Regions from separate parts of the Shewanella aegiceratis genome, predicted to be linked through region 2. Evidence: predicted binding sites of a transcription regulator. Region 2 holds the regulator's gene; each other region holds the start of a gene.
The links. Region 2 encodes FliA, which starts transcription of late flagellar genes. Its sites were predicted from a motif close to CTAAAGNTNNNNNNNNNNNNGCCGATA; they were not measured.
Positions count from the first base shown of each region.

Region 1: the regulator FliA is predicted to act here: its motif matches at 2,154-2,180, upstream of pomA (flagellar motor protein PomA).
Region 3: the regulator FliA is predicted to act here: its motif matches at 3,358-3,384, upstream of K0H80_RS10455 (VC2046/SO_2500 family protein).

Region 1 is NZ_CP080416.1:3,227,902-3,233,772, forward strand. It holds gene K0H80_RS14120 (flagellar motor protein MotB) at 198-1,142, opposite strand; gene pomA (flagellar motor protein PomA) at 1,147-1,914, opposite strand; gene xseB (exodeoxyribonuclease VII small subunit) at 2,310-2,549, shown strand; gene ispA ((2E,6E)-farnesyl diphosphate synthase) at 2,550-3,431, shown strand; gene dxs (1-deoxy-D-xylulose-5-phosphate synthase) at 3,454-5,322, shown strand; gene grpE (nucleotide exchange factor GrpE) at 5,408-5,871, opposite strand, start outside.
Region 2 is NZ_CP080416.1:1,539,836-1,545,706, reverse strand. It holds gene K0H80_RS06895 (chemotaxis protein CheA) at 1-910, opposite strand, end outside; gene K0H80_RS06890 (protein phosphatase CheZ) at 926-1,663, opposite strand; gene cheY (chemotaxis response regulator CheY) at 1,677-2,060, opposite strand; gene K0H80_RS06880 (RNA polymerase sigma factor FliA) at 2,103-2,822, opposite strand; gene K0H80_RS06875 (MinD/ParA family protein) at 2,815-3,696, opposite strand; gene flhF (flagellar biosynthesis GTPase FlhF) at 3,701-5,125, opposite strand; gene flhA (flagellar biosynthesis protein FlhA) at 5,137-5,871, opposite strand, start outside.
Region 3 is NZ_CP080416.1:2,332,812-2,338,682, reverse strand. It holds gene queC (7-cyano-7-deazaguanine synthase QueC) at 1-602, opposite strand, end outside; gene queE (7-carboxy-7-deazaguanine synthase QueE) at 787-1,455, shown strand; gene K0H80_RS10475 (PLP-dependent cysteine synthase family protein) at 1,602-2,663, opposite strand; tRNA gene K0H80_RS10470 (tRNA-Tyr) at 2,965-3,049, opposite strand; tRNA gene K0H80_RS10465 (tRNA-Tyr) at 3,093-3,177, opposite strand; tRNA gene K0H80_RS10460 (tRNA-Tyr) at 3,209-3,293, opposite strand; gene K0H80_RS10455 (VC2046/SO_2500 family protein) at 3,419-3,907, shown strand; gene K0H80_RS10450 (DUF406 family protein) at 3,980-4,267, shown strand; gene K0H80_RS10445 (sensor domain-containing phosphodiesterase) at 4,427-5,871, shown strand, end outside.

The sequences.
Region 1 (5,871 bases), 1.7 Mb from region 2:
CACAAATGCCCATAAATCAGCGACTCGGCAGGGATTTTCTGCCCACATCCCCTTAATGTGCGCAATATTTATTCAGCTTAGGATAATCCGCTCCGAAGAGAGTGGCTGAGGATAGGCTGGTAGAAATGAAAAGCGTCCACTGGTGTGGACGCCTTATCTGAAACTGTTTGCCTTAAGTTAAGACCTAAATAGACAGGCTACTGCTCCACTTGAATCTCGTCTGACTCCTTCGGCTTGCCCTGCTCGATGGCAATTTCGACCCGGCGATTTCGGGCGCGGTTGGCTGCCGAATCGTTCGGCACCAACGGCGCCGTGCTGGCCATGCCCACCACCTTCATCCGCTGCTGGTCAAAGCCCGGCACACGCACCAGCTCATGGGCCACGGCCACGGCGCGTTTACTGGAGAGATCCCAGTTGGAGCTATAGAGTTCGTTGCTGATATTCATATCATCCGTGTGACCGGATACGGTAATGATCCCCGGCACATCCTTGAGCAGCTCGCCCACACGGCGGATCACCGGCTTAAACCTAGGCTGTAAGAAACCAGAGCCCGATGAGAAGGCCCCCTTCTCTCGGATACGTATGATGATCTGCTGCCCCAAGGACTCAATCTCGATCGCCCCATCGACGATCTCCTTATTGAGCTCCTGGGCCATCTTCTTCACCTGATCGTTGATCTGATCCTGTGACGCGGCGTCTTGTTTCTCCTGCTTGGCTTGGGCCTCGGCATCCGCCTCTTCCTGAGCGGTGGATGACGCCTCGCCGCCGCGCTGCTCACCGCGCTGCTGCTGCACGCCGCCGGCGCTGTCGTCTTCACCTGCCTGCACCTCTATGGTGGGCTCGGTCATCTCGTTAGTCTGTTGATTGATGATCTCGATGGGGGTAGGTTCTGGCTTACCGGGGCGAAACTCCAGTGCGATCACCGAGGTGCCCTTGGGAATATCTTTGACTTCAACCTTGTTCTGCACACCGAAGGCATACTTCATCGACCCGGCGATCTGCTTGAACTTCATCACGTCCATCTCGGAGAAGGCGAGCAGCAATACGAAGAAACACATCAATAGCGACATAAGGTCGGCAAAGGTTGCCAACCACATCGGCGCCCCGGCAGGAGGGCAATCGCATTTGACCTTCTTAGCCATCTGGCTATTCCCCGTCCGTCGTGTCTATATTTCGCTGTTTCTCCGAGAGATAGTTCTTCAAGAAACCCTCGATAACCCTGGGGTTTTGGCCGTCTTGAATGGCGAGTACCGCATCCATGATCAGGTTGCGGTTGAGCATCTCTTCGCCCATGCGCAGCGAGAGCTTATCGGCGATCGGCAAGGCGATCATGTTGGCAATCACGGCGCCATAGAGTGTAGTCAACAAGGCCACCGCCATGGCGGGGCCGATAGACTTAGGGTCATCCATGTTAGACAGCATAGCAACCAGACCGATAAGGGTACCTATCATCCCCATGGCAGGTGCTACATCACCCAGCGCCTTAAAGATACTGATCCCCGTCTTATGCCGCTCTTCGGTGAGGGCAATATCCTTCTCCAAGGCTTCGCGCACCACCTCGCCGTCATGGCCGTCCACCAGCATGTCGACCGCCTTCTGCATGAAGCTGTTGCTGATCTCCGCCTCTTCCAGAGCCAGAAAGCCCCCCTTACGAGCGGCATCGGCCATGGTGACCGACTGCTCGATCAACTCGTCCGGCTTATCTATCTTGAACATAAAGGCTTTTGCGGCGATCTTAACCGCACCGAGGAACTGTTTGAGGTTAAATTTCATCATCACCACAAACAGAGAGCCTATCATCACGATAAGCACAGAGGGCACGTCAACAAAGATGGCGATACCGCCACTGCTGACCATAGCTCCGATAATAAAACCAAATGCACCTATCAGGCCTATCAGGGTCGCTAAATCCACAACTCTTCCTCATTTACAGTATCGGCCGTTGCTAATATCTTGATCTCGGGATCAAGCTCTCAGTCAACACCATAATCATCTCGAGACAGGTCTCTACTCTACTCACTCTTGCAACGAAAGGCATCTCCCAGGACCTGGACGACGACACAAAAGTCGTCAATTAGACGGGAATTCGCCTAACCGCATACGGGAGTTTACGATATAATATCTGACAAAATTGAGTATTGTTCTAATTCAATTATCGGACAGCTTACACGCAAGTTTAGCTACAAATTCAATTTTTTATAAAAAAACCTCCTTAAAGCGTGCTATTGCACAAATATACGACAGCGCAATTTGACCCCTAGGGTCGACTGAGATACTTTGTCTGTCGCTAAATTCTTGGGAAAATCACCGTGGCCAAAAAACCTGAAAACCTGACCTTCGAAGAGTCACTCACAGAATTAGAAAACATCGTCACCAGCCTGGAGCAGGGCGATGTCTCTCTGGATGACGCCCTCAAACAATTTGAGCGCGGCATCAATCTGGTCAGAAACAGCCAAGGCAAACTCGAACAGGCCCAACAGAAAGTCTCTATCTTGACCCAGGAACAAGATCAACCCAGCTTGCAACCCTATCTGCCAGAGGGCGAATAATTGCTAAACGAAGCGATAACGCGATACCAGCAGCGCGTCGACGGCCAGCTGCGCCATTTTATCAACGCACAAGACGATACCGAGCCACAACTCAAGGCCGCCATGGAACACGGCGCTCTGATTGGCGGCAAACGTATCCGCCCCTTTCTGGTCTACGCCGTGGGCGAGATGCTGGGTGTACCACTGGAAAGGCTAGATGCCTGCGCTGCCGCCATCGAATGTATTCATGCCTACTCGCTGATCCACGACGATCTCCCGGCCATGGACGACGACGCCCTGCGCCGCGGCCAGCCGACAGTGCATATCGCCTTTAATGAGGCCACCGCCATCCTGGCCGGCGATGCCCTGCAAACTTTGGCCTTCGAGATCATCAGCCAGGAAGGCGGCGAGCTGAGTGCCAGTCAACAACTGGCCATGGTGCGCGCCCTCGCCAAGGCGTCTGGCTACAGCGGCATGTGTGGTGGTCAGGCGATGGATCTTAACGCCACCGACAGACAGATAGATCTCGAGACCTTAAAGCGGTTACACAGATTAAAAACCGGCGCCTTGATTCGCTGTGCAGTAGAATTACCTATCATTGCTGCCAAGGTCACAGATGAGCAAGCGAGCCATCTGTTAACATTTGCCGACGCCATCGGCCTCGCCTTCCAGGTACAAGACGACGTGCTGGACATCATCGCCAGCACAGAAGAGCTGGGTAAGCCCCAGGGCTCGGACTGCGAATCGAACAAGAGTACCTATCCGAAACTACTCGGTTTATCCGGGGCCCAAGCGACTGCGAAAAGTTTGATCGAAGACGCCCTATCAGCGCTGGCTAAATTACCATACAATAGCCAGTTAATTGCCGAATTCGCCCGTTTCATCATAGAGCGAAGAGTATAATAAAGAGCCAAAGAATCTCGCTATGAGTTTGGATATTACGAAATACCCTGTGCTGGCACAGGCCGACACCCCAGATGAATTAAGACAACTTCCCCAGGGTGTGCTACCAAAACTTGCTGACGAACTCAGAAGTTATCTCCTACAGTCGGTAGGCATCTCCAGTGGCCACTTCGCTTCTGGCCTGGGCACGGTCGAGCTGACGGTAGCCCTGCACTATGTCTACAACACGCCATTCGATCGCCTGATCTGGGACGTGGGCCATCAGGCCTATCCCCATAAGATCCTCACGGGTCGCCGGGACAAGATGCCTACCATACGCCAAAAAGGCGGCATTCACCCCTTCCCTTGGCGGGAAGAGAGCGAATATGACACCTTCAGCGTGGGGCACTCAGGCACCTCTATCAGCGCGGCGCTGGCCATGGCCGTTGCCGCCGAGAAAGAACAGGCGGGCCGTAAGGTCGTGGCCGTCATCGGCGACGGCGCCATGACGGGCGGCATGGTATTTGAGGCCATGAACCACGCCGGCGATCTGCACAACGACATGCTGGTCGTGCTCAATGACAACGAGATGTCGATCTCCGAGAACGTCGGTGCGCTGAACAACCACTTGGCGCAACTGATGTCGGGCCGTCTCTACACCACTATTCGCGAAAACAGCAAGAAGGTGCTCAAAGGGATGCCTGTCATCAAAGAGATGGCCAAGCGCACCGAGGAGCATCTCAAGGGCATGGTCGTCCCCGGCACCATGTTTGAGGAGCTGGGCTTTAACTATATCGGCCCTATCGATGGCCATGATGTCGACGCCCTGGTCGAGACTCTGCGCAACATGCGCAACCTCTCCGGCCCGCAGATTCTGCACATCATGACCAAGAAGGGACGAGGCTACGAACCGGCGGAGAAAGACCCCATCGGCTGGCACGCCGTGCCTAAGTTCGATCCTTCCACCTTCGCCAAGCCAGCCGCGAAACCGGCTAACCCCACCTTCTCTCAGGTGTTTGGTCGCTGGCTGTGCGACATGGCTCAGAAGGATGACAAGGTACTGGGGATCACCCCGGCCATGCGTGAAGGCTCAGGCATGGTGGAGTTCTCCCAGCGCTTCCCGAATCAGTATTTCGATGCGGCCATCGCCGAGCAACATGCGGTGACACTCGCCGCCGGCTTCGCATGTGAAGGCTACAAGCCTGTACTGGCGATCTACTCTACCTTCTTGCAACGCGGCTATGATCAGCTGATCCACGACGTGGCGCTGCAGAAACTGCCGGTGATCTTCGCCATCGACCGTGGCGGCATCGTCGGCCCTGACGGCCCGACCCACCAGGGCGCCTTCGATCTCAGCTATATGCGCGCCATTCCTAACATGGTGATCATGGCGCCGTCGGATGAGAACGAATGTCGCCAGATGCTCTACACAGGCTACTGTTACAACGAGGGACCGACGGCGATCCGTTACCCACGTGGCAGCGCCACCGGCGAGCCTCAGGTCGAGACCATGACCGCCTATGAGATTGGCAAGGGCCTGATCAAGCGCGAAGGCAAAAAGATAGCTATCCTCAACTTCGGTACCACGCTGGCATCGGCGAGTCAGGCGGCCGAGGCGCTCGATGCCACCCTGGCAGACATGCGCTTCGTTAAGCCGCTAGATGTGGAGCTGGTGAAACAACTGGCTGCCAGCCATGATCTGCTGGTGACTGTGGAAGAGAACGCCATCATGGGCGGCGCAGGCTCGGGCGTACTCGAACTGCTACAGCAGCTTAAGCTACCTATGCCTGTGCTCAATATCGGCCTGCCCGATGAGTTTATCAAGCATGGCGAGTGCGGCGAGATCCTGGCCGAGCTACAGCTGGATGGCCCGGGCATAGAAGCGCAGATCCGCGCCTATCTGGCGAAGTAAAATCCATTTTATGCGAACAAAAAAGGCCTCATATTGAGGCCTTTTTTATCGCTTTCTTTTACTGACTTAAATCAGCCTCAGCCAATTAAGCCTGAGTATCGACGCTGCCACCGCCCTGAGACACCATCACCATAGCAGGACGCAACAGACGCTCGTTTAGCATATAACCTTTCTGCATCACCATCATCACGGTATTGGCCGGGAACTCCTCGCTAGGCTGCATACCAATCGCCTGGTGATGATCCGGATTAAAGGCTTCACCTTGTGGATCGACCTGGGTCAGACCAAACTTGGCCACGGCGCTGGTGAAGGTCTTCAGGGTCAATTCAACCCCTTCGTAGATAGCCTTGGTGGCCTCATCTTCACTGCTGGTGCCTTGCAGCGCGCGCTCCATGTTATCGATAACAGGTAGCAGCTCGTTGGCAAACTTCTCCAAGGCAAACTTATGGGCCTTCTCGACGTCGATGGCCGCACGGCGACGCACGTTCTCTACCTCGGCGGCGGCGCGGATCACAGAATCTTTCTGCTCTTCCACCTTAGCTTCGGCAG
Region 2 (5,871 bases):
GAGCTACTGGTTTACTTGTCTCACTGCCAGGGCCTGCACCGGCGCCATGCAGCTCATCGAGCAGCTTTTCAAATTCATCGTCGGTGATCTCATCGGCATCCACCGGCGGCGAGGTTGGCTCTGGCACCTTGGCAATAGGAGCCGAAGGGGCCTGGAACTTACCCGAGCCATGCAGTTCATCGAGCAGCGACTCGAACTCATCGTCTGTGATGTCATCGCTGTCGCTCGCCTGAATCGGCGCCGCACCTGCTGGCGCCGTACTTGATGGCCCCTTACCGCTGCCATGAAGGGCATCGAGCAGGGCTTCGAATTCAGATTCATCGATCTCATCTATATCACCTTCTCCGGCGATAGAGGTCAGGGGCGTATCGCTTACCGGCTCGTCGAACAGTTCGACACCGTCATCGAGCGGCATATCAAATAGCTCTAAACCGTCGTCTGCTGGTGTTTCGATAGCTGCTTCAACCGGCGTATCTGCAACGGCTTCAACTGATGCTCCGCCCTGCTCAGATGGCAATAAGCCACCAGAGCTCAATAATTTAAGGTTAGCTAACAGGCCTTCATCGGCAGGGCTTTGCTCGACACCCGCCTGGGTCTCGGCAAACATAGAGTTGATGGTGTCGACGGCCTGCAGGATGATATCCATCAGCTCGGCAGAAACGCTACGCTTACCCGTGCGTAACAGGTCGAAGGTGTTTTCCGCTTCGTGACAAACATCCACCATGGGCGTCAAACTCAGGAAGCCGGCGCCGCCTTTAACGGTATGGAATCCACGGAAGATGGCATTGAGTAGTTCGGTGTCGTCGGGGTTATTCTCTAACGCCACCAGCTGTTCAGAGAGAAGCTCAAGGATCTCGCCCGCTTCAATCAAAAAGTCCTGCAGTATCTCTTCATCAACATCAAAGGACATTCATATGACTCCTACTTAGAAACCTAGACTCGACAGCAAGTCATCGACTTCATCTTGCCCTGTCACGACATCATCACGCTGATCAGCGTTCATAATAGGACCTTCAGCTTCGACACACTTCTCTGATGCACGGGGTTTATCCGTGATGGGCTGCTCGCCAAATACGGTCAACATAGAGACCAGATTACTCTCAACCTCTCGCACCAGCTCGATCACCCGGCGGATCATCTGTCCGGTCAGATCTTGGAAGTCCTGGGCCAGTAGTATGTTGTTGAGTAACTCTTTCAAACGATTGGAATCGGATTCGCTGCGCTCGATGAACTGCTGAACGTCATGGCAGAGCGCCTTGAATTCGTGCAGCTGAATATCGCGACGCATTAGGCGATCCCAGGAAGGCTTAACGGCCTGTACGTTCATGGTAAGGGCATCTGCAAGAGGCAGAGACTCTTCGACAGCGTCCATGGTTTTATTAGCGGCCTGTTCCGTCATGTCGATGACATAATTGAGGCGCTCTTTGGCATCGGGAATTTCGCTATTGGCCAGCTCCACGAGGCGACCGTCCACCTGAAAGTCCACTATGGCACTGTGAAGCTGACGGGTTAGGCGACCCACCTCGTCAAACAGCTCTTTCTGAATCGGGCTGGCGATATCGCGAACTAGCTCATCGGCCATCTCTTGTTGACCCGCCTCTAGCAGATCAACGAGTTGCTTGGCCTGTGCTAGATTGATCAGCCCTGAAGTTTCTGCCTGCATAGCTCAACCTTGATTAACCGAGTCGTTCGAAAATTTTGTCTAACTTCTCTTTCAATGTCGCCGCAGTAAAAGGTTTCACCACATAGCCATTCACACCGGCCTGCGCCGCTGCAATGATCTGTTCCCTTTTCGCTTCCGCAGTCACCATCAACACAGGAATGTGCTTCAGGTTGTCATCAGCACGGATAGCCTTTAACAGGTCGATCCCCTGCATGCCAGGCATATTCCAATCGGTCACGACAAAGTCAAAATCGCCTTTTTGCAACATAGGCAAGGCTGTCGAACCGTCATCTGCTTCCTGAGTGTTATTAAAACCCAAGTCTCTCAACAAGTTCTTGATGATGCGTCTCATTGTTGAGAAGTCGTCAACAACGAGAATCTTCATATTCTTGTCCAAGGTTTCCTCCGCGGAGCTGTTTTTATATTGCTCATGTAATCGTTATATTTTGGTCCAATGCTTGAGTTTAGCTTTGAGTCTGAGCATCGCCTGGCTGTGTATCTGGCTAACTCGGGATTCGCTGACATCAAGTACGGCACCGATCTCTTTTAAATTTAATGCTTCGTCATAATATAACGACAAAACTAATCCATCTCTTTCTGGCAGTAATTTAATCGCCTCGACGAGGGCCTCGTGGAACTGTGTCTCTGCCAGTGACTCAAATGCGTCGTCCTGATGATCGTCTTCCTGTCTTACTACATCGACCGATACACCAAGATCTTCAATTCCAACTACTTTCCCGACAGAAACATCATTAAGAATATGATGGTACTCATCGAGCGTCATATCAAGTCGATCCGCAATTTCATTGTCTTTTGCGTCACGTCCAAGTTCTTGTTCTAGCTCGTCAATCACCTGGGCTATGCGTCGCTGATTACGGTGAACCGACCTGGGCACCCAGTCTCCTCGCCTAATTTCGTCGAGCATAGAGCCGCGAATTCGTATACCGGCGAAGGTTTCAAACTTGGCGCCCTTGCTGCCATCGAACTTGGCCGAGGCTTCAAGCAGGCCCATCATACCTGCTTGTAACAGATCATCCAATTGCACCGATGCGGGTAGACGAGCGAGTAAATGGTGAGCAATCCTTTTTACCAACGGTGCATACTGTTCGACAATAGAAGCTTTGTTATCTAAACAAGTATACGCAGCGGCTTTACTCACTCGTACGATCCTCTTGATATTCGGGACGTTGAACCAATCGCTCTACAAAGAACTCCAGGTGTCCGCCCGGTTGTTGTGGCACTGGCCAGCTTATAATCTTATTCGCTAGGCCGTGATAAGCAATTGACGCCGGCGACTTAGGAAATGCCTCGACGATCAACTTTTGTTTACGAACTGATTTGCGAAGGTTTTCATCGAAGGGGATAGTCGCAACCAGCTCCAGGGCCACGTCGAGAAAACGGTCGGTTACCTTGCTAAGTTTAGCAAACAACTCCATCCCTTCTCGCAAACTTCTGACCATATTTGCCACAATCTTAAACCTGAATACACCGTGCTCACGGCTAAGAATCTTAATCAAAGCATAGGCATCGGTAATAGAGGTCGGCTCGTCGCACACCACAACCAACACATCTTGAGAAGCGCGAGAGAAGCTGAGCACCATGTCTGAGATACCTGCCGCGGTATCGACCACCAGAATATCAAACTGGGTCTTCATCTCGCTAAAGGCACGGATCAGGCCCGCATGCTGGGCCGGTGTCAGCTCGACCATTGCCTGGGTGCCAGAGGTAGCTGGAATAATGCCAATCCCCTTAGGACCGCGTACGATAATATCGTCAAGGTCGGCATCGCCAGATAATACGTGGGAGAGATTGCGCTCGGCTCTCAGGCCCAACATGACATCGACGTTGGCCAGGCCCAAGTCGGCATCGAGCACAAGCACACGCTTGCCCTTCTCGGCCAGGGAGACGGCGGTATTGATCGATACGCTGGTTTTACCTACGCCACCCTTACCACCGGTTACGGCAATTACTTTTACTTTTTCGTTATATGGTTGATTCATCATACGTAAACCGCTTGCTTGATCCCGACTCATTATATTACTCAAATGCGTAGGCCTGTTCATATGACCTTTCGTTATTCTGTATTGGTTGCACTTTCTTTTCGAGTACCGACAGGGCCTTGTTGGCTAAGGCTAAGGTGTCGGCTACTTGCATATCTTCTGGCACTCTTTGTCCATCGGTGACATAACTCAAAGGTAATCCACTTTGAATCAACACACTCAACGCCGGTGCCAAGGCCACTGATTCATCTAATTTGGTCAAAATCGCGCCGGATAATGGAATCCGGGTAAACTGCGCGACGGCATCTTCAAGCACTCTTCTTTGACTTGTAGATGACAGTACCAGATAACTACGAATAGGTAATCTGCTATTTGCAGTTAAATTATCAAGTTGCTGGAACAATCTCACATCTCTCTGTCCCATGCCCGCCGTATCTATCAATACTAGCTTGCGATTGCGGAACTGATAAAGAATTTGTTCCAACTCATTGAGATCATGAGCTTGCTTGACCGGGCACCCCATTATTTTGCCATAGGTTGCCAGCTGCTCATAGGCTCCAATGCGATAATGATCCGTTGTAATGAGCGCAACTTGATCTGAACCATGCTGCGCGGCGAATCGAGCGGCTAATTTTGCGACACTCGTCGTCTTACCCACACCGGTTGGGCCCACGAAGGCGACCACACCGCCCTGACGAACAATGTCATCCCCTTGATTGTCGAGCATGTTCGCCAAGCTGCGTGGCAAGGCCTTTACCAGATCCGCCGGTACATAGTGCTCACTAAGAGCCGATAACTTGGCGGCGACCTCTGGGCTAAACTCGGCGTCCAGCAGGCGGCTCTCTAACATGGCACCCACAGGATCCAAGCGGCTCTTCTGCTCGGTCAGCAGTGATGTCACCTGATGCGTCAGTAGGTTGCGAAGTGATGCCAACTCCTCACGCATAGACTCGAGCTCGCTAGCTGACGCGCTCTTATCGCGTTTGGCACGGTTAAAATTCTGGCTCTCATGTGTATTGGCATGGGTATTAGCCTGCATGCCGCCATGCATATTAGGCGCGGCTATTTCATCGCTTGGCGCCTTCAATCCCTGGGCCCAGGCAGGCATCTCGAGTGCTTCATTCGATTGACTTAATTGCTGACTGACGCGATTTTGTTGACGCTCGAGCAGCGCTTGCAGCGAATCGGCCACGGGTGATGGCTGTTTTTTTGACTCTGTCTTAATGGGCTGACGACCGATAGAAACCTTCTCCTCGGCCAGATCGAGAAAGCTGGGTGACAAAGGCGCGGCATCATTTTTCGCCACGCTCGGCTTAGGCTCATCGTAGTCTACCGCGGCGACGATCTCGATACCGCCGGTAACTTTCTTGTTCGACATGATCACCGCATCCGAACCTAATGTCTCTTTCACCTGGGCCAATGCAGAGCGCATATCTTTTGCTAAAAAACGTTTTATTTTCACTTAAATACCCTCTACTGGCCGACCGCTGATACGATGCGAATTTGTTTTTCATCGGGTACCTCTTGGTAAGAGATCACCCGCAGATTTGGAATCGTATGTTTAACAAAACGCGACAGCGTCGAACGTAACATACCCGATGTCAGTAGGATGGCTGGTTGGCCCACCATCTCCTGACGCTGGGATGCGTCGAGTAACGACTTTTGCATCCTCTCGGCAAGGCTAGGTTCGATATTCGGCCCCTCGCCTCCCGTTGCCTGCATAGACTGATGCAACATCTGTTCCAATTCAGGCGCCAAAGTAATGACAGGAATTTCAGGTTCTGGACCGCTTATTTCTTGAACAATCATGCGTTTAAGTGCTATACGTACGGCGGCGGTAAGTACCTCGGTATCGTTACTCTTAGGCCCGTACTCGAGCAGGGTCTGAACTATGGTCTTAAGGTCGCGGATCGACACGCCTTCGTTAAGCAGGTTCTGCATCACCTTGACCACAGTGCCCAACGGCAAGACATCGGGAATGAAGCCACTAACCAGCTTAGGCGAAAGCTTGGCCAGCATATCCATCAGCTGCTGCACCTCTTCGTAGCCCAGCAACTTGGAGGCGTTATTGGTTAACAGCTGACTCAAGTGAGTCGCCACTACGGTGGCGGCATCCACCACGGTATAACCTAGAGTCTGGGCATGCTCTCTCAGCTCTGGGGCAATCCACACGGCTTCCAGTCCAAAGGCGGGATCTGTGGTCTCGAC
Region 3 (5,871 bases), 790 kb from region 2:
GCGGGGCAGGTGCCGCAGCCACTGCCGACGATACCGTTGTAGCAGGTGAGGGTCTGGTCTCTAACCAGCTCCAGGCTGTGGTACTTGTCTGCCAATGCCCAGGTCTGGGCCTTGTTAAGCCACATTAAGGGAGTGACAAGCTTAAGTTCACGATCCATTCCCTGTTCGAGCGCCGATTGCATTGCCTTGATAAACGAGTCGCGACAATCTGGATAGCCGGAGAAGTCGGTTTCACACACGCCGGTGATCACACTCTCGGCGCCCAGCTGATAGGCGTAGATCCCGGCCAAGGTGAGAAACAGTATGTTGCGGCCGGGCACGAAGGTGTTGGGCAGGCCGTTTTCCATCAATTCATTCGACACAGGGATGGCATCACGGGTCAGGGCTGAGATAGCCAGCTCGTTCAGCACGGTTACATCTAATATCTTGTGGCTGGCGACTTTGAGGTCCTTGGCCAGCTTGGCGGCGGTGGCGATCTCTTCGCTGTGGCGCTGGCCATAATCGAAGGTAACCGCATGCACTTCATCATATTGATTCAGGGCTTGAATTAAACAGGTGGTGGAGTCTTGTCCGCCACTAAACACAACAACAGCTTTAGACATCTGCTCTGTCCGGATAGAAAATTTGTCGATAGTTTAACTGACCATGAAGGCCTTGCAAATTTTCTTGTGGCGATCCGCCTAAGCCATGGACAAATTGGTGAAACCTTGGGGAATTAATGGGGTTATACTTGCTTGTAGGGGCAAAATCTTCTATAAAAGCCGCCCGCAAGTGACGAGGTTTAAGATGAAGTATCCGGTTAATGAAGTTTTTGAAACCATCCAAGGTGAAGGGGTATACACGGGCGTGCCGGCGATCTTCGTCCGTCTGCAGGGCTGCCCTGTGGGGTGTTCCTGGTGCGATACCAAACATACCTGGGAAACCTTAGCCGAGAACCGCGTCTCCTCTGAGCAAGTGATCCAGGTGGATGGCGCCATCGGCCGCTGGGCCGAGCTGGATGCCCGTGAGCTGTTGATGCACTTCAAGGTGCAGGGCTTTAGCGCCAAACATGTGGTGATCACCGGCGGCGAGCCTTGTATCTATGATCTTATCGCCTTGACTCAGGCCTTTGCCGATGCCGGCATGCAGTGTCAAATTGAGACAAGCGGGACCTTCGATGTGTTAGTGGACCCTCGTGCCTGGGTGACGGTGTCGCCTAAGATCAACATGAAGGGCGGATATAAGGTGTTAGAGCAGGCGCTGGAACGCGCCGATGAGATCAAACACCCGGTCGCCAAGGCCTCCCACATCGAGGAACTCGACGAGCTGCTCAAAGGCATAGACACCCTTGGCAAGACCATCTGCCTTCAGCCGATTAGCCAGAAGCCCCGCGCCACCGAGTTGGCGATGAAGGTCTGCATCGAGCGCAACTGGCGCCTCTCTATTCAGACCCATAAATATCTGAATATCGATTGAGCATCAGGGATACTTATATTTACATAAAAAAACGGCGCCAACCGGGAGTAAACAGTTAAAGGCGCCGTTTTTGTTGATGACTCATTAAGCTTGCTTATCTTCTCTTCTCTAAAGTCCTTGCTCGAGAGCCGAAAAGATAGAACTGGCTATTCCAAATGCCCCGACTCGTTAAAGGCCGCTAGCTTGGTCTGATATTCCGTGATATCGCCAATATGCTCATCTACCCATTGCTTGTCGTAGTAGGTATCGAGATAACGATCTCCCGAGTCGCATAGCAGGGTCACGATGGAGCCGGTTTGGCCGTTGGCAAGCATCTCGCTGGCAAGTTGCAGCGCGCCATAGAGGTTGGTGCCGGTCGAGGGGCCTGCCTTGCGGCCGATCAGCGTCTCTAACCAATAGATGGTGGCGATCGATGCGCTATCATCAATCTTGACCATATGGTCGACAACCCCGGGGATAAAAGAGGGCTCTGCCCGCGGCCGGCCTATGCCTTCGATACGGCTGGCGCCGGCGCAGCTGATACTGGCATCGCCACTATGGTAATAGTCGTAGAATACCGAATTTTCTGGGTCCACCACACAAAGCTTGGTCTTGGCACACTGGTAACGAATATAGCGGCCTATGGTGGCCGAGGTACCACCGGTGCCAGGGCTCATCACGATCCAGCTGGGGACTGGATGCGGCTCTCTTTGCATCTGCTCGAAGATGGAGTTGGCGATATTGTTGTTACCGCGCCAGTCGGTGGCTCGCTCTGCATAGGTAAACTGATCCATATAGTGGCCCGATAGCTCGTCGGCCAGGCGCTGTGACTCGGCGTAGATCTGACTCGAATGCTCGACGAAATGGCAGCGTCCACCATAAAACTCGATCTGTTGGATCTTCTTCTTGGCGGTAGAGGCGGGCATCACGGCGATGAAGGGCAGACCCAGTAGGCGTGCGAAGTAGGCCTCTGATACTGCAGTACTGCCGGATGAAGACTCTATGATGGGCGTATCTTGGGTGATCCAGCCGTTACACAGGGCGTAGAGAAACAGAGAGCGCGCCAGGCGATGCTTGAGGCTGCCTGTGGGATGGGTGCTTTCATCTTTTAGGTAGATATCGATGCCGGGCAGCATGGGCAGTTCCAGCTTGATCAGATGAGTGTCTGCACTGCGTTGATAATCAGCCTCGATCTTTGCGATGGCCTGGTTGACCCAAGATTGATCCATTGTGGCTCCTGAGGTTATTGAGCGGATAGACCTTATAGCTTAACGAAATAATTTATAACGAAAAGGAAAATCGAAAAGAAATGCGACCGAGCATTGAGGGTAGAAGCAGTGATGGAAAAAGGAGCGACTGGAAAATTGCTTAAGCCCTAGGCTGCAGTGGGTAGCAAACGGGACGAAATTAGTCTTGCTTAAAAACAGATGCGCTTTAAAACAATAGGTAAACCAAACAGGGAAGCTAAGTCTTAAGATAAAGCTGAGGTTTAGGGTAAAGCTGAGAGATGAGATAACGCGGGAGAAAAAATGGTGGAGGGAGAAGGATTCGAACCTTCGAAGGCTGAGCCGTCAGATTTACAGTCTGATCCCTTTGGCCACTCGGGAACCCCTCCATATTTTTTGGTACAGCAGCACAAGGTATTAATGAGATAAAGATGGTGGAGGGAGAAGGATTCGAACCTTCGAAGGCTGAGCCGTCAGATTTACAGTCTGATCCCTTTGGCCACTCGGGAACCCCTCCACGAGTATCTCTTTATTACATTGTAGGCAAATGGTGGAGGGAGAAGGATTCGAACCTTCGAAGGCTGAGCCGTCAGATTTACAGTCTGATCCCTTTGGCCACTCGGGAACCCCTCCTCAATTGCGGCGGCCATAGTAGTCAGAATCCTTGGCGCTGTAAAGTCCCAATTTAAAATAATTGCTAAAGTTATGGCGTAAGTGGTCGATTAAATAGCAACGAGCTGTTTTATTGATGTTTTTTTATGCGAACTAGTCAGTTGATCATCAACGAGAATCAATTAGGGACCCGACTCAACCAGGCGATAGTCGATCATCGCCGGGGAGAATTTGGTCTGCTGCTGGCCATGTTGTCAAACGATGCCAGAGATATGGCGCAGTTTCATCTGGATCAGGCGCCAAGCGATGTTGAGACAAAACTCAAGCGTCAATTTGAGTTACCCGAGCCACAGGCGCTGACCAGCGCACTTCATCTGGGTGAAGACAGAGACAACAGCGAGCAGTTTCACCAGGCAGGGCTAAGCGGTTTTCATCTGCAGCAATATCTGAGTCCCGAACCCTTAGTCCACAGAGGACGGGATCCGCTGGCGATGCAAGAGGTGCTGGCTAACTGCGATCCCGTTACCCTGGCGCGTTTTCACAATGAACTCGATGCCGACGCACCTAGTTTGGAATTACCGCATTTTACCGAGCAGATCGTCAGGCAACGTGCGTTAGGAGACATTTTGGCTTAGTTTTAAGTGCGGTAGCTCGGCTTTTGCTATATATAGCTATGAGCATTTTCAGTTAAAAGGTTAAGGGTCAAAATGAAAAAGATTCAAGAGGGTCAATCAGAGTTGGTAAACGATACCTGTAACGATTGTGGCAGCTATGCCGATATCGGCGCCGTGATCGATGAGTTTGATACCGTACTGACTCTGGTACGTGATGGAGAGAACGCCCAAAGTGAGTTGCAAGCCATGGCACAGGCGGCTAAGCAGCGTTTCGAGGGTGTTGAGAGTGAGATCAAGGCAGTAGAAGGTGGCCAGGAGCTGCGCCTCACCTTTGGCTACAGCGCCGAGAAGATGATTTTCCAACTCGAACACGGTCTCTAGCAGCGCCATCGAGATTAGCTTGCTAATTAGCGAGTTATTCGTGTAATGTGCACAAATTGAACATTTAATAATAACAATAACATCTATGTTGTTACCGCCTTTGGCGGTTTTTACCTCGGTAACCTTTTATCGGCAGAAGGTTATCGGCAGTAGGATTTTATGACCAAGCGCCAATTTCAACATCTGCTTGAAACCATAGTCAATTCGACGCAAAAACAAGAAGGCCTGTTTAAAGAGACGGCCGAGCTTGCCTGCGACCTGCTCAGTCAGTCCCTCGAGGTGGACAACATAGGTGTTTGTCTGTTTTCCGGCAGCCAGGCTTGTGAGCTCATCGCTCATACAAGTTTGCAAGGCCCGGCTTCACGCCCCGCGCAATCGCTATGTCCCAGTTATTTCGATCAGCTCAAACGCAGTCGCACCATAGACGTGGTCGACGTCGAAAATGATGGCCGTGTCGCCGAATTAGTCGATTACCTCAATGAAAATCAGGTGGTCTCGCATCTTGATGTGGCAATTCGTATCAATGGACATCTCGAAGGGGTGCTCTATCTCGAATCGGGTCAGCTGCATGAATGGCCAGAGAGCGAGATCCATATCGTTTCCCAGGTGGCCGATCAGCTGGCATTGACCCTGGCGACGCAACGAGCTTACGACACAGACGAGCGCCTGAGCCTGTTTTTAAAGGCAATCGAACAGTCGGAGCAGATCAGCATGGTGGTCAACCTGGCCACAGATAAGATTGAATATGTTAATGGCGCACATCATGCCATCTCAGGTGTGCCTAAGAAGCAGATCTTGGGGCAACCCTTAGCTTGTCTGGATTTCTTTAAGCAGTCGCCGGTCCAGGCCGACGCCGTGCTGGCCCAAGTCAAGCTGGGTAAGATTGCCAAGGGAAATACCCAATTGACCCGTCGAGATGGTGAGAGTTACTGGCTGCGTTATCGGGTTCGCCCCTTTACCACCCCTAGGGGCAATCACTACGCCCTGGTGACCGCCGAAGATTGTTCAGAAGAGTTGGTGCAGCAGAATGAGCTCGAGCGTTTGGCTTGGCGCTGCTCGCTAACCGGCCTCTACAACCGTAGCTATTTCAATCGCGCATTGGAAAAGCTACGCAGTGGTCACCTGATGCTGATCGATCTCAGGGGCTTTAAGCGCTTCAACGATACCTACGGCCATGAGAAGGGCGATAGCCTGCTGATCGAGGTGGCTCGCCGCATCAAACACTTTGCCAGCGTCAAGAAGGCCGAGCTGATGGCCCGTGTGGGCAGCGATGAGTTTGCCTTGGTGCTTGAGGGTATCGAGGATGAGCAGAGTCTGGACTATGTCATCAAGCGTCTCTATCACCAGTTAAATTTGCCTGTCCAGGTGGGCGCCGAAGCTTTCGAGGCTAAACCTGCACTGTCGGTCGTCGAGATAAACGCGCTAGAGGCAGGTTTTTCGGCGCTCACCTGCGCCGATATTGCTGTGCAGTATGCCAAGAAGAAGCAGGGGAGTGCGATACAGATCTTTAATCACGCCCTGTTAAAGTCGTTCAAAGAAGATGCCCAGATTGAGCGGGATCTGCAGGCGGCGCTGAAGAATCGTGAGTTTGAGCTCTATTACCA